Regions from separate parts of the Burkholderia sp. MSh2 genome, predicted to be linked through region 2. Evidence: riboswitches for the same ligand, from Rfam matches in the RefSeq annotation. Region 2 holds a riboswitch; the other holds the start of a gene.

Region 1 (5,888 bases), on a different contig from region 2:
CTGCGCGGCCGCAGGCCGGGAATCCGCCTGATCGCGCCGGTGGCGAGCGCGGTGCCGACGAGCACGATCGCGCAGCCTTCGATCATCACGGCCGACACGTGTTCGCCGAGGAACAGCGCGCCCCACAGCAGTCCGAACACGGGAATCACGAACGTCACGGTAATCGCGCGGGCGGGGCCGACGTGCGCGATCAGGTAGAAGTAGATGAAATACGCGATGCCCGTGCACGCAACGCCGAGGGCGAGCACCGAGCCCCATGCGTGCGCGCTCACCGGCGCCGCCGGCCAGGTGGCGATCGCGAACGGCAGCAGCAGCACGGTGGAGCCGATCATGCTGCCGGTCGCGTTGACGAGCGGATCGACGCCGCTCAGCTTGCGCTTCGTGTAATTGGCCGCGATGCCGTACAGCAGCGTCGCGCCGAGTGCGGCGGCGGCGGCGAGCGCGGTGGCCGTGGCACCGGTGTCGCCGTGCGCGGTCGCGACCTGGTTCCAGACGAGCGTGAGCACGCCGGCGAAACCGATCACGAGGCCGAGCGCGCGCGGCAGCGACAGCTTGTCCTTCAGCCACAGGTAGGCGACGAGCGCGCCCCAGAGCGGCGTCGTCGCATTGATCACCGACGTCACGCCGGCCGACAGCGTCAGTTCGGCAAACGCGAACAGGCAGAACGGGATGCCCGAGTTCAGCGCGCCGACGACGAACAGCGGCCATGCGCGACGGCGCAGCTCGGCGCCGAGGTCGGCGGGTTTGAAGCGGGTCAGCGCGAAGCCGGCGAGGAACAGCGCGCCGATGCCGACCCGCAGCGCCATCAGCGGCGCGACGCCCAGATCGACGACGCCGATCCGGATAAACAGGAACGACGCGCCCCACAGGGCGGCGAGCACGGTCAGCAGCAGGGCGTTCTTGGGCGACATCGATCGTGAGGGCGGGGGGAAGGGATGGAGGGCATCTTACACCCCGCCGGCACGCCGTCGTTTCAGGTTTGGATGAAACGACAAGAAACGGGAAGTTTGCCGGTTGCCGGCCCGCTGCGATCGGGGGCAGGCAGTCGCACGCGATCAGTGATGACGCCAGCCGCCGCGTCCGCCGAAGCCGAAATCGAGCGAGACCGACGGTCCCCAGTAGCCGCCGTACGCGGGCACGTAGGCCGGCGCCGGATAGTAGTAAGCGGGGCCTGGATCGACGTAGACGGGCGCCGCCACGGGCGCCGCCGTGTAATAGCCGCCAGGATAGTAGCCGTACGGGTAGTAGCAGCCGGCGAGTGTCGCACCGGCGAGCGCCGCGGCGACGAAGGTCCTGTTCATGATGTTTCTCCGGCGGAGCCGGCAATCGGCCGATGCTCAGGGCGTGAACACACCCCAAGCTTAGGCCGCGCCCCGATGACACGGTGTGCCAAACGGTAACGGATCGTTTCCGCGCCCGCTGCGGGCCACGTTGCGGCGCCGCATGCGAAAACGGCGCCGCCGCGCCGCGGAAACGCCGTCCGGCCGAAAAGCCGCGGCGCGCCGCTTACTTGCCGACCTGGTTGCCGATGATGCCGCCGGCCGCCGCGCCGCCCAGCGTCGACAGCGCGCTGCCGCCGATTGCCGCGCCGGCGACGCCGCCGATACCCGCGCCGATGGCCGTGTCGCGCTGGCGCGTCGTCATCGAGTCGCAGGCCGACAGGCCGGCCACCGTTGCGACGACGAGCGCGCATGCCCCAATACGCCGAATCGCATTCATGATCGTTGTCCTTGCGGTAGTGAACGGGGAGGGTGCGCGACCGGCTGGCGGCCACGCACGAATCCAATCTACGCGGCGTGCCGCGGCGCTGCTGTAAGGACTTGTTAAGGCTCGCGCGGTTTCGTAATCAATTGTTTCCAGCCGGCCGGCCGGCGCGCGGCATGCGCAAAAAAGCCCGCTCGAAAGCGGGCTTCGTGCAGCGCGCGGCGATCCGGTGCGGATCGCAACGTTCGCTTACTGGCGGTGATAGATCTCGGCGCCGGTCTTGACGAACTCGACCGCCTTGACTTCCATCCCCTTCTTCAGCGCGTCGGTTTCCGACACGCCCTGTTGCGCCGCGAACTCGCGCACGTCCTGCGTGATCTTCATCGAGCAGAAGTGCGGGCCGCACATCGAGCAGAAGTGCGCGACCTTCGCCGAATCCTTGGGCAGCGTTTCGTCGTGGAATTCGCGCGCCTTGTCCGGATCGAGACCGATGTTGAACTGGTCTTCCCAGCGGAACTCGAAGCGCGCCTTCGACAGCGCGTTGTCGCGCACCTGCGCGCCCGGGTGGCCCTTGGCGAGGTCGGCGGCGTGCGCGGCGAGCTTGTACGTGATGATGCCTTCCTTCACGTCGTCCTTGTTCGGCAGGCCCAGGTGTTCCTTCGGCGTCACGTAGCACAGCATCGCGGTGCCGAACCAGCCGATCATCGCGGCGCCGATGCCCGACGTGATGTGGTCGTAACCCGGCGCGATGTCGGTGGTCAGCGGCCCGAGCGTGTAGAACGGCGCTTCCTTGCACCAGTCGAGCTGGAGATCCATGTTCTCCTTGATCAGCTGCATCGGCACGTGGCCGGGGCCTTCGATCATCACCTGCACGTCGTGCTTCCACGCGATCTGCGTGAGTTCGCCGAGCGTCTTCAGCTCGCCGAGCTGCGCTTCGTCGTTCGCGTCGTAGATCGAGCCGGGGCGCAGGCCGTCGCCGAGCGAGAAGCTGACGTCGTACGCCTTCATGATCTCGCAGATCTCTTCGAAGTGTTCGTACAGGAAGCTTTCCTTGTGATGCGCGAGGCACCACTTCGCCATGATCGAGCCGCCGCGCGACACGATGCCCGTCATCCGGTTCGCGGTGAGCGGCACGTACTGCAGGCGCACGCCCGCGTGGATCGTGAAGTAGTCGACGCCTTGCTCGGCCTGCTCGATCAGCGTGTCGCGGAAGATTTCCCAGGTCAGGTCCTCGGCCTTGCCGTTGACCTTTTCCAGCGCCTGGTAGATCGGCACCGTGCCGATCGGCACCGGGCTGTTGCGGATGATCCACTCGCGCGTTTCATGGATGTGCTTGCCGGTCGACAGGTCCATCACCGTGTCGCCGCCCCAGCGGATGGCCCACGTCATCTTGTCGACTTCCTCGCCGATCGACGACGTCACGGCCGAGTTGCCGATGTTCGCGTTGATCTTCACGAGGAAGTTGCGGCCGATGATCATCGGCTCCGATTCCGGGTGGTTGATGTTCGCGGGGATGATCGCGCGGCCGCACGCCACTTCCGAGCGCACGAATTCCGGCGTGATCTCGGCCGGGGCGTTCGCGCCGAACGCGCTTGCACCGAATGCCTGGCCCGGGTGCTGGCGGCCCATCATCGCGGCCAGCTTCGCGCCGTTCGGGCCGCTGGCCTTCAGGCTTTCCAGGTATTCGGCGCGGCGCTGGTTCTCGCGGATCGCGATGTATTCCATCTCCGGCGTGACGATGCCCTGGCGCGCGTAGTGCATCTGCGTGACGTTCTTGCCGGCTTGCGCGCGGCGCGGGTTGCGGTGCAGGCCCGGGAAACGCAGCTCGGCGGTGGCCGGATCGGCCGCGCGCTCGAGGCCGTACCGGCTCGACAGGCCCGGCAGCGCCTCGGTGTCGCCGCGGGTGTCGATCCAGCGCTGGCGCAGCGCCGGCAGGCCCGCGCGGATGTCGATCTGCGCGTCCGGGTCGGTGTACGGGCCCGACGTGTCGTACACGTAGATCGGCGGGTTCTTCTCGCCGCCGAAGCCGGTCGGCGTGTCCGACTGCGTGATCTCGCGCATCGGCACGCGGATGTCGGGCTGCGAGCCGGTCACATAGACCTTGCGCGAATTGGGCAGCGGCGCGACCGCGGCGGCGTCGACGTGGGCGTCGGCGGACAGAAACTTCGGATTGGCGTTCATGCAATCTCCTGTATGAGCGCCGGGCAGGCGCTTCGGCGCTTGCCCGGAGCCCTTGACGAATGTGGGGCTCGAGCTAAGCAGGAGACGAGGCTTGGTGAGGCGGCGGATTTCGTCAGAGGGATGGCGGCGAAATCCGTACGCTTCCCTGCGCTGGCATTATCCAGATCAGGTTCAAAGGGTATTTCTCACCCGCAATGCCGGTTGTTTGACCGAGCGCATTGCAGGACCCCCGCGTTAGCAGCGCACACGATACACCGGCTTCGCGGCGGTTTCAACCGGGGGCGGATCGGTTGCCCCGGTGCGGCCGCAGCATCGCGGGCGGCACGACGGCCCGTCGAAACGCCGGCGCGCATCGCTGCCGCACGGCCCGCGGTTCGGCCGGCGGTGCGGAAGCGGCGCAGCATGGCGCGCCTTCGCGCGGTCCGGAAAAAACTTTTCGCGGCGGCTGTCATTTCCGGTGGCGTCGTCCGTCTATTCGGCTCCTTAAACCCATGTTCGGGAGAGATGTGATGAAAAAAGTACTGATCGCCGCCTGCGTCGCCGCTTTCGCCTCGATCGCCACCGGCGCGTATGCGCAGAACGACGCGATGTCGCAGCAAGGTTCGTCGATGTCGAAGGACGCGATGTCGAAGGATGCGATGGGCCATGACGCGATGAAGAAGGGCGGCATGAAGAAGCACGCGATGAAGAAGGACGCGATGGCGCACGACGCGATGGGCAAGGCGTCGGGCGACAAGATGGCGCCGTCGAACTGACGAGGGCGGACGCGGCGCGGCCGGCGCGTGCGTCGCACGGCGGCCGCCCGCACGGCGTCCCGGCGACGCATTCCGGGAGTCTCGATCATGCAACCCGTACCCGCTGGCGGGCGCGCGGCCGCCACGCCGCCCGCGCGCCCGATCCATCCGCCGTGGGTGCGCGCGAGCCACTGGCTGAACGCGCTCGCGGCGATCCTGATGGCGCTGTCCGGCTGGCGCATCTACGATGCGTCGCCGCTCTATCCGCCGTTTGCGTTTCCTCCCGGCCTCACGCTCGGCGGCTGGCTTGGCGGCGCGCTGCAATGGCATTTCGCGGCGATGTGGCTGCTGGTCGGCAACGGGGTCTTCTATCTCGCGATGTCGATCGCGACGGGCCGCTTCGCGCGCAAGATGCTGCCCGTCACGCCGGCCTCGGTGTGGCGCGACCTGCGCGCCGCGCTCGGCGGGCGGCTGTCGCACGACGATCCGGGCGTCTACAACGCGGTGCAGCGCGCCGCGTACCTGACCGCCATCGTCGATCTCGTCGTGCTGGTGCTGTCGGGGCTCACGATCTGGAAGTCCGTGCAATTCCCGCTGCTGCGCGAACTGTTCGGCGGCTACGACAACGCGCGGGTCGTGCATTTCTGGGCGATGTCGCTGCTCGTCGCGTTCTTCGTCGTGCACGTCGCGATGGCGCTGCGGGTGCCGCGCTCGCTGCTCGCGATGCTGCGCGGGCGCTGACCGGTCAACCCCGGGTGAAGGAACGCATCATGTCGGAATCCGAAAACACGCGCGACGGCTCGCGCTGGACGCTCGACCGGACATCGCTCGAACTCGACCTGCGCCGCGAGCTGGCGATGCCGTCGCGGCGGCTGTTCAACCGGCGCCTCCTGACGCTCGGCGGGCTGACGATGCTGACCGGCTGCACGTTGGAGGACGATGCGTCGGTCGAGACGTTCCTCGCGACGGTGTCGCGCATGAACGATCGCGTGCAGGCCTGGCTGTTCAGCGGCGAACGGCTCGCGCCGACCTACACCGAAGCCGACCTCACGCGGCCGTTCCCGTTCAACGCGTACTACGGGATCGACGACGTGCCGCACGTCGACGCGTCGACCTATCGCCTCGTGCTGTCGGGCCGCGTGACCGGCAAGCGCGTGTGGGCGCTCGACGAGCTGTATGCGCTGCCGCACGCGGAGCAGATCACGCGACATATCTGCGTGGAAGGGTGGAGCGCGATCGGGCGCTGGGGCGGCACGCCGTTCGGCGCGT
Region 2 (5,888 bases):
GGCTCGATCGTGACGCTGCCGATGTTCGCGAGCGCGTTGCCGTTCGGCAGCGCGAGCCTGAGCGACGACGTCGACAGCTTCGCGGCGTCGACGTAGTGCAGGTTGATGCCGCCGTGCTCGGTCGCGGGCGACAGGCTTTCCCTCAGGTGCGACGTGCCCATCACGCGCTTGAATTCGCGCAGACGGTTGACGGTGGCGCGCCATTCGACGAGGGTCGAGTAACTGTTGATGAACCACGAGAACGAATCGCTGACGGTGCCGAACGCGGACGAGATCTGCATCAGCACGCCGAACGAGAACGCACCGGCGAAATAACGCGGCGCGGCGACGACGAGCGGGAAGATGATCGCGATCTGCCCGTAGAAGCTCAGCACGAACGTGAGCCGTTTCGTGTACTTCATCACGCGCCACCAGTTGTCGCGGATGCGCATGAAGAGGTTTTGCGCGTTGCCGGTCTCGGTCTTCTCGCCGTCGTAGAACGCGATCTGCTCGGCGTTTTCGCGCACGCGGATCAGCCCGAAGCGGAAATCGGCCTCGACGCGCTGCTGCTGGTAGTTGATCGATACGAGCGGATGGCCGACCTTCTGGATGATCAGCGAGCCGACCACCGCGTACAGCGCGGCCGCCCATACCATGTAGCCCGGAATCGAGATCGGCGTCGCGCCGAGCGTGAACGTCAGCGCGCCGGCGAGCGACCACAGGATCGTGATGAACGACACGAGCGTGACGACCGTCGACAGCAGGTCGAGCGACAGCGCGAGCGTGGTCGTCGCGAACGACTGGAGATCGTCGGTGATCCGCTGGTCGGGGTTGTCGGCGAGCCGGTCGCGCTCGATCCGGTAGAACGCGCGATCGCCGAGCCACTGGCCGAGGAAGCGGTCGGTGAGCCACTGGCGCCAGCGGAAGCCGAGCATCTGCCGCAGGTAGCGGCCGTACACGGCGAGGATGATGAAGGCGAATGCGAGCGCCGAGAACTGCATCAGCAGGTTCGGGAAGTCGTGGACGTCCTTCGACTGCAGCGCGTTGTAGAACTCCGCGTTCCACTTGTTCAGCCGGACGTTGATCCAGACCACGCAGAGGTTGATCGCGATGATCGCGACCATCAGGCCCCACGCGATTTTCCATTCGGACGATATCCAGTAGGGCTTGATGAGGCTCCACGCGGATATCGGGCGCTCGTCCTGCGGCGCGTCGGAGGCGGAGCGGACGGGATCGATCGATTGGGTCATGTGCTTCCTGATGAGTAGCCGGCGCGCGGGCCGGGCGAAGCCGGGCGCGCGCCGCGATACGGCATGCCGGGACGCGGCGCCGACTGACGGCGGGTGTCCGGATGGTCGCCCGCGCGTCTTAAACGGCACTTAAGGGCCGGCGGTGACGCGGCAACCGGCCGCTTGCGGGCATTGTGCCAGAGCGGCGCGGCGCGGCGGCGAATTTGCCGCAAGGGGGACAGTTTGCGGCGCTTTCCGCTTTTATGGTCTAATGGCCGACGACGAAACAGGGGTGCTTCGTGGCGCGGCCGGCAGATGTTCCGGGTAGCGCGGCGAGGCTGAGAAAGACCCTTCGCACCCGATCCGGGTAATACCGGCGAGGGAAGTTTCTGATCCCGCCGGGCCGCGCTGGCTGCCATCCCACATGGTCAGCGCCCGAGTCCCGCCCGGCCGGCCTATGCTGCCGGTTTCGTCCTTTTGGGTACGCGCATTGCGCGTTACGGAAGGAATGATGACCGCACAATCTTCAGTCTTTTGCATGTCTCCCGGCCCGATGCCGGGCGTGTTCGCTCGCGGCGGCGCGTGCGTATCGACGTTCGTCGCGCGCGCTCGCGTGGAGGGCGCACGATGAACGCCCTGGATTCCCGGCCCGATTTCGCGGTGCTCGGCGGCGGCCTCGTCGGTCGTCTGGTCGCGTGGCGGCTTGCGGGCGGCGGGCATCGCGTCGCGCTCTACGAACGCGGCGGCCCGGACGGCGAACAGTCGGCCGCGTGGATCGCGGCCGCGATGCTCGCGCCGCTCGCGGAAGCGGCGAGCGCGGAGCTGCTGATCACCGAGCTCGGCGTCGCGTCGCTCGCGCGCTGGCCGCAGTGGCTCGCGGAACTGCCCGAGCCCGTCTTCTTCCAGCATCACGGCACGCTCGTCGTCTGGCACCACGCCGACCGCGGGGAGGCGCCGCTGTTCGAGCGGCGCGTGCGCGCGAACGCGCCGGCCGACCTGTTCGACGGCGGCTTCGTGTCGCTCGCCGGCGCGCAAGTCGACGCGGCCGAGCCGGCGCTCGCCGGCCGCTTCGCGCGCGGCCTGCTGCTGCCGCGCGAAGGCCAGCTCGACAACCGGCAGGCGCTGCGGGCGCTCGCGGCCGGCCTTGCCGAACGCGGCGTCGAGCTGCACTGGCACGTCGCGATCGACGACGCGCACCTGCCCGCCGCGCATTTCACGATCGATTGCCGCGGGCTCGGCGCGAAACCCGCGCTGCCGGCGCTGCGCGGAATCCGCGGCGAAGTCGCGCGCGTGCATGCGCCCGGCATCGGGCTCACGCGGCCCGTGCGGCTGCTGCATCCGCGCTATCCGCTGTACATCGCGCCGAAGCAGGACGATCTCTATGTGATCGGCGCAACCGAGGTGGAGGGCGAGGACATGTCGCCCGTCAGCGTGCGCTCCGCGCTCGAACTGCTGAGCGCGGCATTCTCCGTGCACCCGGCATTCGGCGAGGCGCGCATCCTCGAACTCAATGCGCAGTGCCGGCCGACGCTGCCCGATCATCGCCCGGCGGTGATCTGGGACGGCGCGTCGACGCTCGCCGTCAACGGCCTGTACCGGCACGGCTTCATGATCGCGCCGGAAGTCGCGCACGCGGCGGCCGCGCTCGCCGAAGCCGCGCTCGGCGGCGCGTTCGGCGACGCCGACGCATTCGCCGCGTGGCGCGACGCCGCGCGCTGGCCGACGCTCCTTCATCACCGCGACGACGCGCGCCAGCCGGCCTGACGCGCGCCGCCACCCGATTCCGACGAAGCCTCATGGATATCCAGATCAACCAACAGACCCTGACGTTGCCCGACGGCGCGACGGTGGCGGACGCGCTCGTCGCGTACGGCGCGCGTCCGCCGTACGCGGTCGCGCTGAACGGCAACTTCGTCGCGCGCACGCAGCATGCGGCGCGCGTGCTCGCGGCGGGCGACAAGCTCGACGTGGTGCACCCCGTCGCGGGCGGCTGAGCGCCGCCGGTTCGTCCCCGCTCTTCCAGGAAAACGACATGACGTCCCCCCTCTCCGCCGACGCGCTGACGCTGTACGGCGAAACCTTCGCAAGCCGCGTGCTGATCGGCACGTCGCGCTATCCGTCGCTGCAGTCGCTGTCCGATTCGATCGAGGCGTCGCGCCCCGGGATGGTGACGGTCGCGCTGCGCCGCCAGATGACGGGCGGCACGGCGGAGGCCGGTTTCTTCGACCTGCTCAAGCGCCACGCGGTGCCGTTGCTGCCGAACACGGCCGGCTGCCAGACCGTCGCCGAAGCCGTGACGACCGCGCACATGGCGCGGGAGGTGTTCGGCACCGACTGGATCAAGCTCGAACTGATCGGCGACGACTACACGCTGCAGCCCGACCCGATCGGGCTGATCGAAGCCGCCACGCTGCTGGTCAAGGACGGTTTCAAGGTGCTGCCTTACTGCACCGAGGATCTGGTGATCGGCCGGCGCCTGCTCGACGTCGGCTGCGAGGCGCTGATGCCGTGGGGCGCGCCGATCGGCACGGGCAAGGGGGTCGTGAATCCGTACGGCCTGCGCGTGCTGCGCGAGCGGCTGCCCGACGTGCCGCTGATCATCGACGCGGGGCTCGGCGTGCCGTCGCACGCGTGCCAGGTGATGGAGTGGGGTTTCGACGGCGTGCTGCTGAATACGGCAGTCTCGCAGGCCACCCACCCCGAGATCATGGCGCGCGCATTTGCGCAGGGCGTCGAGGCCGGCCGCGCCGCGTATCTCGCCGGCCCGATGGACACGCGCGAGACCGCGCACGCGAGCACGCCGGTCGTCGGGATGCCGTTCTGGCACCAGGACGGAGGTGGTGTATGAGCGCGCGCTTCGCCGATGCATTCTGGCCGCCGGCCGACGAACTGGCCGAAGCGGCCGAGCAGATTCGCGCGCGGCTTGGCGACTGGCCGGGCGATGCGGCGCCGTGGCGGCTCTGCGTGGCGGTGCCGGGCGCGCCGGCCCAAGGCGACGTGCTGATCGTGTCGGCGGGCGATCACGACGCGCGGGCGCGTGCGTCGGCCGTTTCGCGGCCCGCGGCGCCGGATGCGGTTGCGATCGAATTCGATGAGCGGGGCGCGGTGCTGCACGCGGCGGGCGCGCGCTACGCGCTCGAAGCCGCGCATCCGCTCGCGGACGACTGGATCGCGGCGCTCGCCGCGTTTCTGGATTGCGGTTTCGCGCCGGTCGACGCGCTGGTGCTCGCGCTGGCGTGGCGCGACGGCGACGAGGCGCGGGCCGCCGATGCGTGGCCGGTCGACGCCGCGCGGTTCCCGCGCGCCGCCGGCCTGCCGGCCGCCCCCGAACCGGCGTTCGCGCCGTGCCCGGCGCAACTCGGCCTCTATCCGGTCGTGCCGGACGCCGAATGGGTCGAGCGCGTGCTCGATTGCGGCGCGCGGACCGTGCAGCTGCGCGTGAAAGGCGCGCCGCCGGACGCGTTGCGCCGGGAAATCGCACGGGCGGTCGCGGCCGGGCGCCGCTATCCCGATGCGCGCGTGTTCATCAACGATCATTGGCAGATCGCTGCAGATGAAGGCGCGTACGGCGTTCATCTCGGCCAGGAAGACCTCGAAACGGCCGATCTGGCCGCGATTGCGCGCGCGGGCCTGCGGCTCGGACTTTCGAGCCATGGTTATTACGAAATGTTGCGGGCATTGCACGCGCGCCCGAGCTACCTCGCGCTCGGTCCCGTGTTCGCGACCGCGACCAAGGCGGTCGCCGCGCCGCCGCAGGGCCTCGCCCGGATTGCCCGCTACGTGCGCTTCGCGGGCACGCAGGTGCCGCTTGTCGCGATCGGCGGGGTGGGGCTCGACGCGCTGCCGGCCGTGCTGGCGACGGGCGTCGGCAGCGTGGCGGTGGTCAGCGCGATCACGGGCGCGAGCGATTACCGGGCGGCGATTGCAGCGTTGCAGCACTGTTTTTCCGGACCATTTGACAATCATTGACCGCGGGGTCCGAAACGGCGTCACGACATCATTCCAAGGCAGGCCCTATAATTCGGCGTTCTGCGTAAAAGGACTGCCAGCTCCGTGAGCCCCACTCCTACCGAGACCCTGCTGGAACTTCGCGACGTCGACTTTGGCTACGGCGACCGCCTCGTCCTGTCCGACCTGAACCTGCGCTTCGGGCGTGGGCAGGTCGTCGCGGTCATGGGCGGGTCGGGTTGCGGCAAGACGACCGTGCTGCGCCTGATCGGCGGCCTCGTGCGCGCGCGCCGCGGCCAGGTGCTGTTCGACGGCGCCGATGTCGGCGCGCAAACGCGCGACGGCCTGTACGCGCTGCGCCGCAAGATGGGCATGCTGTTTCAGTTCGGCGCGTTGTTCACCGACATGTCGGTGTTCGAGAACGTCGCGTTCTCGTTGCGCGAGCATACCGACCTGCCCGAAGACCTGATCCGCGACCTCGTGCTGATGAAGCTCAACGCGGTCGGGCTGCGCGGCGCGCGGGACCTGATGCCGTCGGAGGTGTCGGGCGGGATGGCACGCCGCATCGCGCTCGCGCGCGCGATCGCGCTCGATCCGCAGCTCATCATGTACGACGAGCCGTTCGCGGGCCTCGATCCGATCTCGCTCGGCATCACCGCGAACCTGATCCGCACGCTGAACCAGGCGCTGGGCGCCACGTCGATCCTCGTCACGCACGACGTGCCCGAGTCG

What was found. A riboswitch is a leader RNA that binds a small molecule or an ion and turns the genes downstream of it on or off. The one in region 2 is predicted to bind thiamine pyrophosphate.
Region 1: another riboswitch for thiamine pyrophosphate. It lies ahead of thiC (phosphomethylpyrimidine synthase ThiC); the one in region 2 lies ahead of GQ57_RS20255 (FAD-dependent oxidoreductase).

What each region holds. Positions count from the first base shown of each region.
Region 1 covers NZ_JPGM01000014.1:36,566-42,453, forward strand. Annotated here, with positions in the region: gene GQ57_RS10705 (DMT family transporter) at 1-911, opposite strand, end outside; gene GQ57_RS10710 (hypothetical protein) at 1,056-1,301, opposite strand; gene GQ57_RS10715 (glycine zipper 2TM domain-containing protein) at 1,507-1,719, opposite strand; gene thiC (phosphomethylpyrimidine synthase ThiC) at 1,954-3,885, opposite strand; TPP riboswitch at 4,010-4,126, opposite strand; gene GQ57_RS10725 (pentapeptide MXKDX repeat protein) at 4,395-4,640, shown strand; gene GQ57_RS10730 (cytochrome b/b6 domain-containing protein) at 4,728-5,360, shown strand; gene GQ57_RS10735 (molybdopterin-dependent oxidoreductase) at 5,390-5,888, shown strand, end outside.
Region 2 covers NZ_JPGM01000031.1:28,394-34,281, reverse strand. Annotated here, with positions in the region: gene GQ57_RS20260 (ABC transporter ATP-binding protein/permease) at 1-1,229, opposite strand, end outside; TPP riboswitch at 1,487-1,610, shown strand; gene GQ57_RS20255 (FAD-dependent oxidoreductase) at 1,836-2,972, shown strand; gene thiS (sulfur carrier protein ThiS) at 3,005-3,202, shown strand; gene GQ57_RS20245 (thiazole synthase) at 3,241-4,056, shown strand; gene thiE (thiamine phosphate synthase) at 4,053-5,177, shown strand; gene GQ57_RS20235 (ABC transporter ATP-binding protein) at 5,262-5,888, shown strand, end outside.